One region of the Stutzerimonas sp. C6.4V genome, then DNA from elsewhere that is predicted to be linked to it. Evidence: predicted binding sites of a transcription regulator. Region 1 holds the regulator's gene; each other region holds the start of a gene.
The links. The regulator sigma-54, encoded in region 1, starts transcription at its own class of promoters, with help from an activator protein. The targets are predictions, from matches to a motif close to ANTGGCATNNANNTTGCTNT.

Region 1 (5,512 bases):
GGCTGTCGCCAGCGCCGACAGCTTCGTCCGTCAGCATGCCCACGGCGTCACGACCGCACGCGGCGGCGAAGGCGCTGCACGCGAGTTTCTGCGAGTTGATCATGCGCGCGCAGGGTACCCTGGACGCCGCGCAATCCGCCTATCTATGAGGTCCCGATGCTGAGCCGAATCCGCCTTCCCGGCCTCCTTCTGATGATTGCGCTGCTGCTGGTCGCGGTAGGCTATTGGAACATTCGTCCCGAAAGCTTCATGCAGGACGCCCCGGCCACCGCTGCAGAGCAATCACCGATCGACTTCTATGCCACCAACACCCGCACCGTGCAGTATCAGCCGGACGGCAAGCGCAACTACGAGCTGACAGCAGACAAGGTCGAACATATCAAGGCAAGCGACGTCAGCCTGCTGACCCGCCCCGACCTTCGCTCCTACCGCGGCTCCGCCCTGCCCTGGCACGTTACCAGCGAGCGCGGCGAAGTTGGCCCGCAGGGCAAGGAGGTGGAGCTTATCGACAACGTCCGCGTCGAGCGCACCGATGCCAAGGGCCGCCCGACAATCATCACCAGCAGCCGGATGACCGTGCTGCCGGATGAGGAATATGCCGAGACCGGGCAACCCGTTAGAATCGTCGCCGCGAACGGCGTTACGAACGCTACGGGTATGAAAGCGTACCTGAACGAAGGCAGGATGCTCCTGCTATCCAATGTAAGAGGCCAGCATGAGCTGCGTTAAGACCCTTCCTTTCCTGCTCGGAATGAGCATCTTCCTGCTCGGCGCCAATGCCCATGCACTGCCCGAAGACCGCAACCAGCCGATCCGCGTGCAGGCCGACACGGCCGAGCTGGACGATCGCCAGGGCGTCGCGGTCTATCGCGGTGATGTGGTCATCACCCAGGGCACGATGAAGATCACCGGCGACACCGTGACCATCACCCAGAACAAGAACGGTGACGTCGAAGTATTCACCTCGATCGGCAAGCCCGCCTATTACGAGCAGAAGCCGGCGGTCGACAAGGAGATCGTCAAGGCCTATGGGCTGACGATCCAGTACTTCGCGGCAAACGAGCGTATCGTGCTGATCGACCAGGCAAAGGTCGTCCAGGAGGGCAATACTTTCGAAGGCGAAAAGATCGTTTATGACACCCAGCGCCAGATCGTCAACGCAGGCCGCGCAACCAATACCGATGTGACCACGCCACAGCCGCGCGTCGACATGGTCATCCAGCCCCGCAAGAAAGACGAGTCGACAGCGGAGCAGAGCGAGTAATGGCAACGCTGAAAGCCCAGCACCTGGCCAAAAGCTACAAGAGCCGTCAGGTCGTGCGCGACGTGAGTCTTTCGATCGACAGCGGTCAAATCGTCGGCCTTCTCGGGCCCAACGGTGCCGGAAAGACCACCTGCTTCTACATGATCGTGGGACTGGTCAGGGCCGACCAGGGCCGCGTGCTGATCGATGACCAGGACGTAACCCACCAGTCCATGCATGGTCGAGCACGGGCAGGCATCGGCTACCTGCCACAGGAGGCCTCGATCTTCCGCAAGCTATCGGTGGCCGACAACATCATGGCGATCCTTGAGACGCGCAAGGACCTGGACCGCAACGGGCGCCAGCAGGCACTTGAAGGCTTGCTTCAGGAGTTTCATATCAGCCACATCCGCGACAGCCTCGGCATGAGCCTGTCGGGTGGCGAACGCCGTCGCGTCGAGATCGCACGTGCGCTGGCCACGGCACCCAAGTTCATCCTGCTCGACGAGCCTTTCGCCGGCGTGGACCCGATTTCGGTCGGCGATATCAAGCAGATCATCCATCACCTCAAGGCCAAGGGCATCGGCGTACTGATCACCGATCACAATGTCCGCGAAACGCTGGATATCTGTGAAACAGCCTACATCGTCAACGATGGCCAACTGATCGCCGAAGGCAACGCCGAGACCATCCTGGCCAACCAGCTCGTGAAGGAAGTGTATCTCGGACACGAATTCCGCCTCTGATTGCGGGATTTCGCTTCGAGACAGGCACCGGGGGCTAGGCAAAGGCTTCGTTGGCAGGCATATAATTTGCTTACAGGGACGCCGGCGGGCGTCAACGAAATGGAACAGGCGCGGTTGCGCCGGCAAACAAGGTTCGAAGTCCTCTGCCATGAAACCATCGCTAGTCCTGAAGATGGGCCAGCAGCTGACGATGACACCGCAGCTGCAACAGGCCATACGACTGCTCCAGCTGTCCACGCTGGATCTCCAGCAGGAGATCCAGGAAGCGCTGGATTCCAACCCCATGCTCGAACGCGAGGAAGATGGGGACGACTTCGACAACTCGGACCCTATGGCCGAGTCGGTCGAAAGGAAGCCCGAGACCACGGCAAGCGAGCAGAACAATACCGACACCCACCATGAAGAGCCGATCAATACGGTAGAAAACTTCGAGGACGGTGATTGGGGAGATCGCATCCCCAGCGAGCTGCCAGTCGATACTGCCTGGGAGGACATCTATCAGACCAGCGCCAGCAGCCTGCCCAGCAGCGATGATGACGAATGGGACTTCACCACCCGCACCTCCGCCGGTGAAAGCTTGCAGAGCCATCTGCTCTGGCAGTTGAATCTCGCGCCGATGAGCGACACCGATCGGCTCATCGCGGCCACGCTGATCGACTGCATCAACCCGCAGGGCTACCTCGACGAGACCCTGGAAGAGGTACTTGAATCCTTCGATCCGGAGCTCGAAATCGAGCTGGACGAGATCGAAGTGGTGCTGCGCCGTATCCAGCAGTTCGAACCGGCCGGCATTGGCGCACGTGACCTGCGTGAGTGCCTGCTTCTGCAGCTGCGCCAGTTGCCCGAGCGCACCCCGTGGCTGGCGGAGGCGATGCGCCTGGTTGGCGACCATCTGGACATCCTCGGCAGCCGGGACTACAGCGCCCTGATGCGCCGCATGAAGCTCAAGGAAGATGAACTGCGCCAGGTTGTGGACCTGATCCAGACCCTCAATCCGCGCCCGGGCTCGCAAATCGAAACGAGCGAGCCGGAGTACGTGGTGCCCGATGTCATCGTGCGCAAGCACAACGACCGCTGGCTGGTGGAACTGAACCAGGATGCCATGCCGCGATTGCGGGTCAATGCCCAGTATGCAGGCTTCGTAAAGCGTGCCGATTCGAGCGCTGACAACACCTTCATGCGCAACCAGTTGCAGGAGGCGCGCTGGTTTATCAAGAGCCTGCTCAGCCGCAATGAAACCCTGATGAAAGTCGCCACGCAGATCGTCGAGCATCAGCGCGGCTTTCTCGACCACGGCGATGAAGCCATGAAGCCCCTGGTGCTGCATGACATCGCCGAAGCGGTCGGTATGCACGAGTCGACGATTTCCCGCGTCACCACTCAGAAATACATGCACACACCTCGCGGCATCTATGAGCTGAAATACTTCTTTTCCAGCCATGTGAGCACCGCCGAAGGCGGCGAATGCTCCTCTACTGCGATCCGCGCGATCATCAAGAAGCTGGTGGCTGCGGAAAACCAGAAAAAGCCATTGAGCGACAGCAAGATCGCTGGTTTACTGGAGGCACAGGGTATCCAGGTCGCACGCCGAACAGTCGCCAAATATCGCGAATCTCTCGGGATCGCGCCGTCTAGCGAACGCAAGCGGCTGCTGTGACGCAGGCGACCTGAGCGGCTCATCGCCAGCCCTTCGCACGTGGCAATAAGGAGATGCAGTATGCAAGTCAACATCACTGGCCTTCACCTGGAAATCACCGAAGCCCTGCGTGACTACGTCGAGGAGAAATTCGAGCGACTGGAACGACATTTCGATCGCATCATTGCCGTCCAGGTAGTGCTGCAGGTCGAGAAACTCAGACAAAAGGCCGAAGCCACGCTGCACGTAGCCGGGCGCGAAGTCGTTGCCAACGCCGAACATGAAGACATGTATGCAGCCATCGACCTGCTTGCCGACAAGCTGGATCGCCAGCTCATCAAGCATAAAGAAAAACAGCTCGACCATAGCCAGGGTGCCCTTGCTCGCTAACCCATCATGATCCGAATCGAAAACATCCTGACCCCCGGACGTTCCCTCGTGAACGTACCGGGAGGTAGTAAGAAACGCGTCCTGGAGCAGATCGCCAAGGTGATCGCCCAGGATTTGCCAGACCTGGACCCACAAACTGTCTTCGAGAGTTTCGTTGCCCGCGAAAAACTAGGCTCCACCGGGTTTGGCAACGGTATCGCCATTCCTCACTGCCGCATGGCCGGCTGTGCATCGCCGCTTAGCGCGGTGTTGCGACTCGACGGGCCAGTGGACTTCGATGCCATCGACGGCGCACCGGTTGACCTCTTGTTCGTGCTTCTGGTCCCGCAAGCCGCAACCGATGAGCACCTCGAACTGCTTCGCCAGATCGCCAGCATGCTGGATCGCGAGGAGGTGCGCGATCAGCTGCGCAAGGCGCCTACCAGCCAGGATCTTTACCAGGCGATTGTTGATATACAAAGCGGCCGCTAGCGAGGCGGCATGTCACGCCTCCGCATGAAGTGAGGGAAGAGACGTGTACCCAACCTGCGAATCCTGTGGTCGATATATCAGCCTGAACCGGCGCATCGACGCGTATGCCAAGCCACCTGCCGCGGTAACGCCATGCGCCTGATCATCGTCAGCGGGCGCTCGGGCTCGGGGAAAAGCACCGCACTGGCGGTACTCGAAGACAACGGTTTCTATTGCATCGACAATCTGCCAGCCGGGTTACTGCCAGAGCTTGCCGAACGAGCGCTACTGCACACCGAACTCCTGCAACCACAGGTCGCGGTCTCCATTGATGCGCGCAACCTGCCAAGCCAGCTCAAGCGCTTTCCCGAGCTGCTCGACGAAGTACGCGCGCGGCACATCCACTGCGATGTGCTGTACCTCGACGCCGCAGATGAAACCCTACTGAAGCGCTTTTCCGAAACCCGTCGGCGCCATCCGCTGACCACCGAGCATCGCTCGCTGGCCGAGGCGATCCATGACGAGGAATTGCTGCTGGCGCCGATCATCGATCACGCCGACCTGAAGATCGACACGACACATCTGAACCTCTATCAACTGCGCGACACGCTCAAGCTGCGCCTGCTGAACAAGCCCGAACCCGGCACCGCCTTTCTCTTCGAGTCGTTCGGCTTCAAGCGAGGCATGCCGGTCGACGCCGATCTGGTATTCGATGTGCGCTGCCTGCCCAATCCCTACTGGAAAGCCGAGTTGCGCGAATTTTCCGGACTGGATCAGCCTGTCATCGACTATCTCGCCATGCAGGCCGATGTCGAGGAGATGTATCAGGACATCCTGGGCTACCTGAGCAAATGGCTGCCGCGATTCGCCGCCAGCAATCGCGCCTATGTCACGGTTGCCATCGGCTGCACTGGCGGCCACCATCGTTCGGTTTATCTGGCAGAGCGCATTGGCCGGGCCCTGCGCGAGCCATTGAAGAACGTTCAGGTTCGCCATCGCGACCTGGCCTAGGAAAAAAAATGCCGTCCTGCGAAATCATCATCATCA
Region 2 (5,512 bases), 1.1 Mb from region 1:
CAGCGCACCAGCGCACGCTTCGCGCCCGTCCTGACGTGGGTGGTGTAGAGCGTCAGGCCGGTGAAGGCCAGGCCGCCCACCAGGTTGCCCAGCGCGGTGGGGATCTCGTTCCAGATCATGTAATCCATGACCGAGAAACTGCCGCCCATGATCATGGCCGAGGGGAACAGAAACATGTTCACCACCGAATGCTCGAAGCCCATGAAGAAGAACAGCATGATCGGCATCCACATGGCGATCACCTTGCCGCTGACCGAGGTGGAGATCATGGCGCCGACGACGCCCATCGAGACCATCCAGTTGCACAGCATGCCGCGCAGGAAGATGGTCAGCCAGCCGGCAAGGCCATACTCGGCGTAACCCAGCGTCCGCGCTTCGCCGACGTGGGAGATTTTTTCGCCGACCGGACCCGGATCGGTGGAAAAGCCCATGGTGAACATGAAGGCCATCATGAATGCGACCAGCAGCGCGCCGCCGAAGTTGCCAAGGAACACCAGCCCCCAGTTGCGCAGAACGCCGTTTACGGTCACGCCCGGCCGCTTGTCCAGCAGTGCCAAGGGCGCCAGGACGAAGACGCCAGTGAGCAGATCGAAGCCCATCAGGTAGAGCATGATGAAACCGACCGGGAACAGCATCGCCCCCACCAGTGGCGAGCCGGTCTGCACCGTGACGGTCACGGCGAACACGGCGGCCAGCGCCAGGATCGCACCGGCCATGAAGGCCCGGATCAGGGTGTCACGTGTGGACATGAAAACCTTGGACTCACCCGAGTCGACCATCTTGGTGACGAATTCAGAAGGAACGAGGTAGGACATTTTCGATCTCAATGTGTGTTGGCTGATGGCCGATGATCGCGGCCTTATTGATCCGAGTTAGCGCTTCTGACGCTGTGGCCGAATGAATTCGGCCTTCATGCCCCGCCCACTGAAGCGATTTCCACCGCATCGCCATTGAAGCGTACTGGCCAGACTTGCAATTGCTGTTCCGGATATTCCAGACAACTGCCATCGGCCAGGCGGAAGTGCTGCTTGTACAGCGGCGAGGCGATCACCAGGTCGCCCTTGAGTTGCCCCAGGATGCCGCGACCGATGACGTTGGCGCCCGATTTCGGGTCCTTGTTCTCGATGGCGAATATCTGCTCCCCCACCTCGGTGTCAGGCAGATGAAACAGCGCAATCTGCTGGCCTTCGAACCAGGCGACCACGCCTGAATTGGCGACCAGGTCTAGGCGGCTGCATAGGGCCCGCCAGCTGACAGACTCATCTGATTGCTTGCGTACGGCGTTGGGCTGGCTCATCAGAGCACCTCCTCGGTGACGGGAATCAGGTGGAGTTCGGACGCGCGCACCGGACGGCGCTGGCCACGCTCCTTGACGAAGTGGATGTCCGGGTCGCCGCGCCTGTCGTTGACGAAGGTGCGGAAGCGCTTGAGCTTTTCAGGGTCGTTGATGGCGTTGGCCCATTCGCATTCGTAGCGGTCGACCACCAGCTGCATCTGCGCCTCGAGCTCGGCGGCGAGGTTCAGGCTGTCGTCGATGATGACTTCCTTGAGGTAGTCGAGGCCGCCTTCCAGCGATTCGCGCCACACCGAGGTGCGCTGCAGCTTGTCTGCGGTGCGGATGTAGAACATCAGGAAGCGGTCGATGTAGCGCACCAGGGTGTCGTCATCGAGATCGGTCGCGAACAGCTCGGCGTGACGTGGGCGCATGCCGCCGTTGCCGGCCACATAGAGGTTCCAGCCGTTCTCGGTGGCGATTACGCCGATGTCCTTGCTCTGCGCTTCGGCACATTCACGGGTGCAGCCGGAGACGCCGAACTTGATCTTGTGCGGCGAGCGCAGGCCCTTGTAGCGATCCTCCAGGCGCAGCGCCATGCCGACGCTGTCCTGCACGCCATAGCGGCACCAGGTGCTGCCGACGCAGGATTTCACCGTACGCAGGGATTTGCCGTAGGCGTGGCCGGTCTCGAAGCCCGCCTCGATCAGCTCGCCCCAGATGTCCGGCAGCTCGTGCAGCTGGGCGCCGAACAGGTCGATGCGCTGGCCACCGGTGATCTTGGTGTAAAGGTCGTATTTCTTGGCGACGAGACCCAGGGCGATCAGCTTGTCCGGGGTGATTTCACCGCCGGCGATGCGTGGCACCACGGAGTAGGTGCCGTTCTTCTGCATGTTCGCCATGAAGGTGTCGTTGGTGTCCTGCAGCGGGATCAGTCCCGGATCGGTGATCGGCTGGTTCCAGCAGGAGGCGAGGATCGAGCCCACCGCTGGCTTGCAGATGTCGCAGCCGGTGTGGCCGCGACCGTGCTTGGCGAGCAGTTCCTGGAAGCTGATTATGCCTTCGACGCGGACGATGCCGTACAGCTCCTGGCGGGTGTGGGCGAAGTGCTCGCATAGGCTCTTGTCGACTTCCACGCCGCGCGCGGCCAGCTCGTGTTCGAAGACCTGCTTGAGCAGGGCCGAGCAGCCGCCGCATCCGGTACCGGCCTTGGTCGCCGCTTTCAACTCGCCGAGGTCGGTGAGGCCAGCATCGACCTGGCAGCACACCGCGCCCTTGGTGACGTTGTGGCAGGAGCAGATGGTCGCGGTATCCGGCAACGCATCGGCGCCTAGCGTGGGTGCGCCATCGGACAGCGGCAGGATCAGGCTGGACGGATCGGCCGGCAGCTTGATGCCGTTCTGCGCGTACTGCAGCAAGGTGTCGTAGTAGCTGTTGTCGCCAATCAGCACCGCGCCGATGACGCGCTTGCCATCGTCGGAGAGCACCAGGCGACGGTAGCTGGCGTTGGCTTCGTCGATGAAGCGATAGCTTTTGGCGCCGGGCGTGGTGGCGTGGGCGTCGCCGATGGAGCCGACGTCGACCCCGAGCAACTTGAGTTTGGTGGACATGTCGGCGCCGCTGAACGGCTGGTGCGGCTGGCCGCAGAGCAGGGCGGCCAGGTTGCGGGCCATGGTGTAACCGGGGGCGACCAGGCCGAAGATCATGCCGTTCCAGGACGCGCACTCGCCAATGGCGAAGATCGAGGGGTCGCTGGTGCGGTAGTCGGCGTCGATCACGATGCCGCCGCGCGGCGCGATCTCCAGTTCGGCGCTGCGGCCCAGCGCATCCTGCGGGCGGATACCGGCAGAGAAGACGATCAGATCGGTTTCCAGATGGTCGCCGTCGTTGAAGTTCATCCGGTAGGCGTATTCCTCGCCGATGACTATCTCTTGGGTAGCACGCGACAGATGTACGCCGACGCCCAGCGCCTCGATGCGGGCCTTGAGCGCCTTGCCGCCTTCCTCGTCCAGCTGCACCGGCATCAGGCGTGGGGCGAACTCCACCACATGGGCTTCGAGGCCGAGCGATTTGAGCGCATTGGCCGCTTCCAGGCCGAGCAGGCCGCCACCGACCACCACGCCGCGCTTGGCGTTGCCCGCGGCGGCGCGGATGGCGTCGAGGTCATCCAGCGTGCGGTAGACCAGGCGCGAATTGCCTTCGGCACCCGGGATCGGCGGTACGAAAGGGTAGGAACCGGTAGCCAGAATCAGCTTGTCGTACGGCTGGCGGCCTTCGCGGGTGACCACTTCCTTGCGTTCACGGTCGATTTCCAACACCTGGATGCCAAGGTGCATATGCACGCCGTGGGCGGCGTAATAGTCGGCATCGCACATGGCCAGTGAGTCGGCATCGCGGCCGCCGAAGTATTCGGACAGGTGCACGCGGTCATAGGCGCGCTGACGCTCTTCGCCATACACATGGATCTGGCACTGGCCCAGCGCGCCGCGCTCGATCAGCTGCTCGACGCAGTGATGCCCCACCATCCCGTTGCCGATGACGACCAGCGTTTCGCTCTTGATCGGGGTGACGATTGCGTTCATGACCGGTTCCTCCGTCGAAGCCGATTGCGGCGTCGTCGTACAAAAACAAAAAAGGCGCCTGGAGCTGTCGTGCAGCTCCAGGCGCCTTTGCCTGGTATTAGGATGTGTGGGGTGCTGGCGAGCGACGTTGCCCGGTGCACCCGTCCCGTGCCACTCGTGGCTGATGGTCTTCGTTGACCGCGGGAGACGCTGCCGAATCGGTCGGCAGGCTTTGCATAGGCCATAGCAGGTTGCGTGCCAGCGAGATACGAGATGCGGATTGGACGGTTCGATGCCCCGCGGTTGATGGGGTGGCAGCGGGCTGACGCTCGCTCTGCAGACCGGTCGGCCTCGTTGGGTGAAGTACAGGCCACCCAAGAGGCTGAACCACAAGGGTGCGGTGTTGGCGGCCGGCTCCCTTTTTTGGGGCGATTCGCCAAGCGTTGCGATCAGGGAGCAGAACCTTGCGTCCTGGGACCGGTCAGTACACGACCTTCCGGTCGCGGCATCGTTATCTTTGCGGCTGGCCTCATCCCCTGACGAAACTGGAGATCACTTGAACAAGGTCGTCGAACAACCTCTTTTGCTGGGCATGATGCGCCTGATGCAATACCCCGAACTGGCGCAGCCGCAGGCGCTGCTGGGCTTCATCGAGCGCTGTGTGGATCGCGGCCTGAGCGGTTTCGATCACGCCGATATCTATGGTGCTGGTGAGTGCGAGGCGCATTTTGGCGCCGCGTTGCAACTGCGCCCGGCGTTGCGCCAGCATGTCCAGCTGATCGGCAAGGCCGACATCGTGCCCGCTGCGCAGGACAGCTCGCGCTGGCAGGTCAAGCACTACAACACTCAGGCGGCGTACCTCACCGAGGCGGTGGAGGGCTCGTTGAAACGGCTCGGGGTGGAGCGCCTGGACGGCTTTCTCCTGCACCGCCCCGATCCCTTGCTGCGGGTCGATGAAGTCGCGCGGGCCCTGGACGATCTGGTCGGCAGCGGCAAGATCGGCTGGCTCGGGGTCTCCAATGCGGAGTTGCTACACTGCCAGACCTTGGCGCGGGAGCTGCCGCTGCGTTGCAATCAGATCGAGCTTTCACTGCAGGCGCAGGACGCCGCGTGGGATGGTCGGCTCCACGCCATGGAGAGCGAAGGGCTGCATGTACTGGCGTGGTCGCCGATGGGCGGCGGACGTTTCGGCCCCGAGTTGCAGCGCGCACTTGACGACGTCGGCGCTGCGTTGAATGCCACAGCCAATCAGGTCGCCCTGGCTTGGCTGCGCAAGCTGCCCGGCAAACCGGTGCCGATCCTCGGTAGCCTGCGCTGGGAGCGAATCGAGGAAGCGCTATTGGGTGCCGAGCTGCAGCTTGATACTCAGACCTGGTTCTATCTCGCTCAGGCGGCGCGAGGACATGAGGCCGCATGACGCGCTTTGTGGCCTAGCCTTACGGTGCTTTTCGCCGAATGGTGCCGGCGGAATGACGCTTATTCAGCTATAGCCATATTCCTGACACAGTGACTTTCTAAGGTGGTTCTCCGGTGCCAGAGTGCCGCGCATGTCGCACGGCGCAGGCTCCAGACGGATGGAGACACCCAACATGCGAATCCCGAAGCCGCTGGTCGTGGCCCTTGCCGCTGCGATCTCCGCCCCTGCCATGGCCGCTACCAACACTCTGGTGGGCTGGGC
Region 3 (5,512 bases), 2.0 Mb from region 1:
TTCGCCAAGCTGCCGAGCCTGGTGGAGCGCGCCGGCAACGCCGAGGCGGGCGGTGGCTCGATCACCGCGTTCTATACGGTGCTGTCCGAAGGCGATGACCAGCAGGACCCGATCGCCGACGCCGCGCGGGGGGTGCTGGACGGCCATTTCGTGCTGTCTCGCCGCTTGGCCGAGGAAGGGCATTACCCGGCCATCGACATCGAAGCGTCCATCAGCCGGGTCATGCCGCAGGTGGTCAGCCCCGAGCACATGCGCAACGCGCAACGTTTCAAGCAGCTGTGGTCGCGCTATCAGCAGAGCCGGGACCTGATCAGTGTCGGCGCCTACGTGCCCGGAGGCGATCCCGAGACCGACCTGGCGATTGCGCGGCAGGCGGAGATGGTGCGCTTTCTCAGACAGGGGCTGAACGAGGCTGAAGACCTGGCCAGGAGCGAGGTCTCGTTGACCGGCGTGTTCAATCCGAAAGCGGCGGGCTAAGCCTTGTCGGCAAGCCGTGCGGTGCGTCTGGCACCTGTCATCGACATGGCCGAACGTGCCGAGCGCGACGCGGCGCGCCTGTTCGGCCAGGGTCAGGCGCAGATCGCCCAGGCCGAAGCCAAGCTCGACGAGCTGCGCCAGTATTTCGGCGACTACCAGCAGCAATGGATGAGCCAGGGCAGCCAGGGTGTGTCCGGACAGTGGCTGGTGAACTACCAACGTTTCCTGTCGCAACTCGAATCTGCCATTGCCCAGCAGCAGCGTAGCGTCGACTGGCATCGCAACAATCTCGACAAGCTGCGCGAGCAGTGGCAACAGCGACGCGCGAGGCTCGACGGGTTGCGCAAACTGGTCGACCGATATCTGCAGGAGGCCCGAACAGCCGCCGACAAGCGCGAGCAGAAATTGCTAGACGAATACGCACAACGGCTTGCCGGGCGGCCAAAACAGGATTGATGCTTGCTGCGCGTGGGTTTGGGTGCTAAATCTTGATCAGCTTCTTTGCGACAGCACAGCTGGACATCGAGGCCGCAGGCGCAGGCATAAGGCGCCAACCGGCGGAGCCAGCGCCAATCCAGCAATACACGACAGCCGCGGCAAAAGGCCACGACCTCGTCAGGATTAGGAGTGCTACATGACCATCAGTTCCCAGCTATCGGCAGATGGACAAGAGCTGACCATTACCATCCAGGGGCGTTTCGACTTTAACGCCCATCAGGCTTTCCGCGACGCCTACCAGCGCGTCGATTGCACTCCACAGCGCTACGTGGTCGACCTCAACGGCGCGACCTACCTCGACAGTTCGGCACTCGGCATGCTGCTCCTGCTGCGCGACCATGCTGGCAGCGACAAGGCCAACATCCGCCTGATCAATTGCAATCCGGACGTTCGCAAGGTGCTTTCGGTCTCGAATTTCGAACAGTTGTTCGTGATCGCCTGAATGCCTCGTCGGCTCTGCATACTCATCGCCGAGGATGGCGCGGCCGATCGCATGCTGCTGGCGACAATCGTCGGGCGCCAGGGGCATCGTGTCCTGACCGCAGCGAACGGCGCCGAGGCAGTGGAACTGTTCGAACGCGAACGCCCTCAGCTGGTCCTGATGGACGCGCTCATGCCGGTGATGGACGGTTTCGAAGCGGCGCAGCAGATCAAGCAGCTGGCGGGCAACGAGCTGGTGCCGATCATCTTTCTCACTTCGCTGACCGAAAACGAGGCGCTTGTCCGCTGCCTTGAAGCGGGGGGCGACGACTTCATCGCCAAGCCCTATAACCCCATCATTCTCGAAGCCAAGATACAGGCGATGCACCGCCTGCGCCGCCTGCAGGCCACGGTGTTGGAGCAGCGTGACCTGATCGCCCGGCGCAATCAGCAGTTGCTCGACGAACAGCGGGCGGCCAAGGCCATTTTCGACAAGGTTGCCCACGCCGGCTGCCTGAACGCACCAAACATTCGTTACCGCCAGTCGCCGCGGGCGCTGTTCAACGGTGACCTGCTGCTCGCCGCGCAGGCGCCAGCCGGGCGGATGTTCGTGCTTCTCGGGGACTTCACCGGCCACGGGCTGCCTGCCGCGATCGGTGCCATGCCGCTTGCCGAGACCTTCTACGGGATGACTGCCAAGGGCTATTCGAGCAGCGACATCCTTCGCGAAGTCAATGCCAAGCTGAAGCTGATCCTGCCGGTGGAGATGTTCTGCTGCGCTACCTTTCTGGACATCAATCTCAAGCAGGGCGTGCTACGTGTCTGGAATGGTGGGCTGCCGGACGGTTACCTGCTCAAGGGCGACGCTACGCGCGTCACACTTCCATCCAGGCACCTGCCGCTGGGTGTAGTCGACGCGAGTGCTTTCGACGATCGGTTCGACAACCTGCCGATTGCCGTTGGTGACCGGTTGCTGCTGTTGTCCGATGGAGTGCTGGAAAGCCGTAACGAGGAGGAGGTGTTGTTCGGTGAGCAACGGCTTCTGGCGGTGCTCGATGGCAATGCCCGATCCGAGGCACTGCTGGAAGAAATCCAGCTGGCCCTACAGGCCTTCCACGGTCAATTACTTGACGACCTGAGCCTGGTCGAGGTGAGCCTGACGGCCGACATGGCCGCATTGGATGAAAAGCCCTCTGGTGTTTTCCCCCTCGGTGCCCAGCCCACGCGGCCGATGAACTGGGCGGCAAGCTTCGAACTGCGTCCCGACAGCCTGCGCACCTCGAACCCCTTGCCACTGCTCATGCAGCTGATCTTGCAGATTCCACCGTTGCGCCACCGGGCCGGGACGGTCTATACGGTGCTGACCGAGCTATATACGAACGCACTGGAGCACGGTGTGCTGCTGCTCGACTCCTCGCTCAAATGCGATGCCGAAGGTTTCGCTCGTTACTACCAGGAGCGAATGCAACGGCTCGACGCGCTCAGCGAAGGATTCGTCGCGATTGATCTGGACACCAGGTCGGACGGCCTCACCGGCTACCTGCGTATCGACATGCGCGACAGCGGCCCCGGCTTCGACGTGCAGCGCACGCTGAACAAGCAGTATTGCGCCGAATGCCTCGGCGGCCGAGGGCTGCGCATGGTCCGGCAACTCAGTGAACGGTTCTACTGGTCGCCGGACGGGAAGGGCGTGAGCGTGGAGTTCCATTGGAGCGCTCATGCATAATCCGAACTTTTTGCCGGGAGCACACCATGGCCGAACATCTCGACAGTCGGGTTCTGGCAACCCTTCAGGAGGTGATGGAGGCCGAGTACCCAGTGCTTCTGGAAACCTTTCTGGTGGATTCCGAAGAGCGCGTGCGCCTGCTTCAGGCGGCCTGCCTGAGCGGCGAGGCCGAACAGCTTCGCCAGGCGGCACACAGCTTCAAGGGCAGCTGCAGCAACATGGGGGCCTTGATGCTGGCGGAACTTTGTCGCCAGGTTGAAGAGGCGGCGCGCCGTGGGCAGCTTGCCGATGCGCCGGAACTGATCGGATGCATCGAGCGGGAGTTCGCCATCGTTCGTATCCTGTATCGTGCCGAACGCCAGCGTTTCAGAGCTCCGCGCTGAAAATCGGTCAGCCGACCAAGCCCCTCTTCGTCCTGTTTGCAGTGGACAATATGGTCGTTCGGCGACGATGGCCCGCCATTTGCTTAAGGCAGTTTACGTCCCAATCCTCCTTGGAAAGACACATGGCCGTTTCCCCCGATCTATTGCTCAACATCAAGGCGCCCGCCACTGCTGCAAAGGCAGCCGGCCAGACATCCAAGCCGGCCGCGCAACCCAGTCGTGACGAGCCTTCCAGCTTTGCCAATGTCTACGCACGGGAACGTCAGGCGAAGCCCGCCGAGCGCTCCGAGCCCGCTGCCAGGCCGGTCCGCGACAAGCCGGTCAGCGAAAAACCAAGTCAGGAAACCGCCGAAGCGGATGGCAGCGACAAGCCTGCGGTTGCCGAAGCCGGCAAGGAATTGCCTGTCGACGGCGTCACGGCAGAGTCAGAGGATCTCGTCGAGGCCGAAGAAGCCGAGCTGGACCCTCTGCTGTTGCTGGGGCTAGGCGACAGCGCCCAACCCGCTCCCGATCCGCTGCCCCTGTCCTTGCCAACCGGTAGCGAGTTCCTGGCGGGCCTTCCGCAGGCACAGGCGGCAGTAGACGAAGCCGATGGCGAGTCTGAAAAGCCGCTGCTTGGTCAGCGTTCGGTAACAGGCACCCTGTCAGTGGCAGAGAAAGCCCTCGCGGCTCAGGCAGCCACGCCGGACAAGAACGTTGCAGACACCGAGCCGCTCGCGACGACGGCACTGCTGGGCGAAGAGTTCACTGGCGAGGAGGGCGCTGACTCCGGGAGCGAGGAAGACTTCGGCACGCTGCTCGAACAGCTCGATGTTCCCAAGGAGAGCCGCAGCGCCGCGTCGGACGCCGTGCTGAATCGCCTCAACCCGCTTACTCAGGCCATCGCCCAGCAGAACCTCCAGGCTCAACAGATTCAGCGACCTGCGCTGGTACCCGGTCAACCCGTGCAGATCCAGCAGTCCGGCTGGAGCGAGGCGGTAGTCGATCGGGTGATGTGGCTGTCCAGCCAGAACCTCAAGTCAGCCGAAATCCAGCTGGATCCGGCAGAGCTTGGGCGTATGGAGGTGCGCATCGATATGAACAAGGACCAGACCCAGGTCACCTTCCTCAGTCCCCATGCAGGGGTGCGTGACGCCATCGAAGGCCAGATGCACCGCTTGCGGGATATGTTCGCGCAGCAGGGCATGACCATGGACGTCAACGTGTCGGATCAGTCGCTTGCACGTGGCTGGCAAGGACAGGGTGGGGGCGAGTCCAGAGGCAACGGCGGCCGTGGCGGATCGGCTGGCGCCGAGGAGGAAGTGGTACGAGGCAGCGTAGAGATCAGCAGCAGCCGAGCCAGTGGTGATCGAGGGCTGGTGGATTACTACGCCTGAGGCCATCGTTCATAGTTCATGGATCATGCGGTACGCCGATGGCCCGTCAGTCATCCGGTCGGCGGTGAGAGTCGTTTACGGCTACCGGTCGCTGCCCGATACTTTGGCACAGCAGTTGCTCCCACCTCTGCGCGAACGCGTAAACACACGCAAGATGACGGAAATTTGGCATGGCTAAGAAACAGGGTCCACCGGACGTGGCGAGCCCCGGCGCGCCGGCGCCCGCCGGCAAGGGCAAGCTCAAACTGATCATCCTGATAGTGGTCGGTCTGCTGCTGGCTGTCGGCCTGTCAGTGGGCGGCACGTTCTACTTCATGAACAAGGCCGGATCGGACGATGATCATGGCGACGAGGCGGCGGCAGCGGAGTCGGCGGTGCCGCAGCGTCAGGCGGCGGTCTATGAGGTGCTGATGCCGGCCTTCGTGGTCAACTTCAGCAATGGAGGCGGGCGTCAGCGCTATATGCAGGTCAGCGTAGCGCTGATGTCGCGTGATCAGGCCGCACTCGACGGGCTGAAGGAACACATGCCGCTGTTGCGCAATCAACTGGTCATGCTGTTCTCCAGCCAGGATTTCGCCAGCCTGATAACACCGGTCGGCCAGGAAATGCTGCGGCAGAAGGCCACCGCCGCC

Region 2: nirB (nitrite reductase large subunit NirB) is a predicted target of sigma-54. The motif match lies at 4,078-4,097, and genes of this name have one in related genera.
Region 3: AC4LFW_RS10405 (flagellar hook-length control protein FliK) is a predicted target of sigma-54. The motif match lies at 3,571-3,590, and genes of this name have one in related genera.

What each region holds. Positions count from the first base shown of each region.
Region 1 is NZ_JBZUBM010000001.1:267,213-272,724, reverse strand. Features, by position in the region: partial or broken gene AC4LFW_RS01235 (KdsC family phosphatase) at 1-149, shown strand, start outside; gene lptC (LPS export ABC transporter periplasmic protein LptC) at 157-729, shown strand; gene lptA (lipopolysaccharide transport periplasmic protein LptA) at 716-1,264, shown strand; gene lptB (LPS export ABC transporter ATP-binding protein) at 1,264-1,989, shown strand; gene AC4LFW_RS01215 (RNA polymerase factor sigma-54) at 2,138-3,646, shown strand; gene hpf (ribosome hibernation promoting factor) at 3,707-4,015, shown strand; gene ptsN (PTS IIA-like nitrogen regulatory protein PtsN) at 4,022-4,486, shown strand; gene rapZ (RNase adapter RapZ) at 4,619-5,476, shown strand; gene AC4LFW_RS01195 (HPr family phosphocarrier protein) at 5,485-5,512, shown strand, end outside.
Region 2 is NZ_JBZUBM010000001.1:1,367,389-1,372,900, forward strand. Features, by position in the region: gene AC4LFW_RS06550 (formate/nitrite transporter family protein) at 1-815, opposite strand, end outside; gene nirD (nitrite reductase small subunit NirD) at 911-1,297, opposite strand; gene nirB (nitrite reductase large subunit NirB) at 1,297-3,855, opposite strand; gene AC4LFW_RS06565 (aldo/keto reductase) at 4,427-5,251, shown strand; gene AC4LFW_RS06570 (esterase-like activity of phytase family protein) at 5,424-5,512, shown strand, end outside.
Region 3 is NZ_JBZUBM010000001.1:2,219,306-2,224,817, reverse strand. Features, by position in the region: gene fliI (flagellar protein export ATPase FliI) at 1-477, shown strand, start outside; gene fliJ (flagellar export protein FliJ) at 481-933, shown strand; gene AC4LFW_RS10420 (STAS domain-containing protein) at 1,112-1,417, shown strand; gene AC4LFW_RS10415 (ATP-binding SpoIIE family protein phosphatase) at 1,418-3,121, shown strand; gene AC4LFW_RS10410 (Hpt domain-containing protein) at 3,148-3,504, shown strand; gene AC4LFW_RS10405 (flagellar hook-length control protein FliK) at 3,627-4,880, shown strand; gene fliL (flagellar basal body-associated protein FliL) at 5,051-5,512, shown strand, end outside.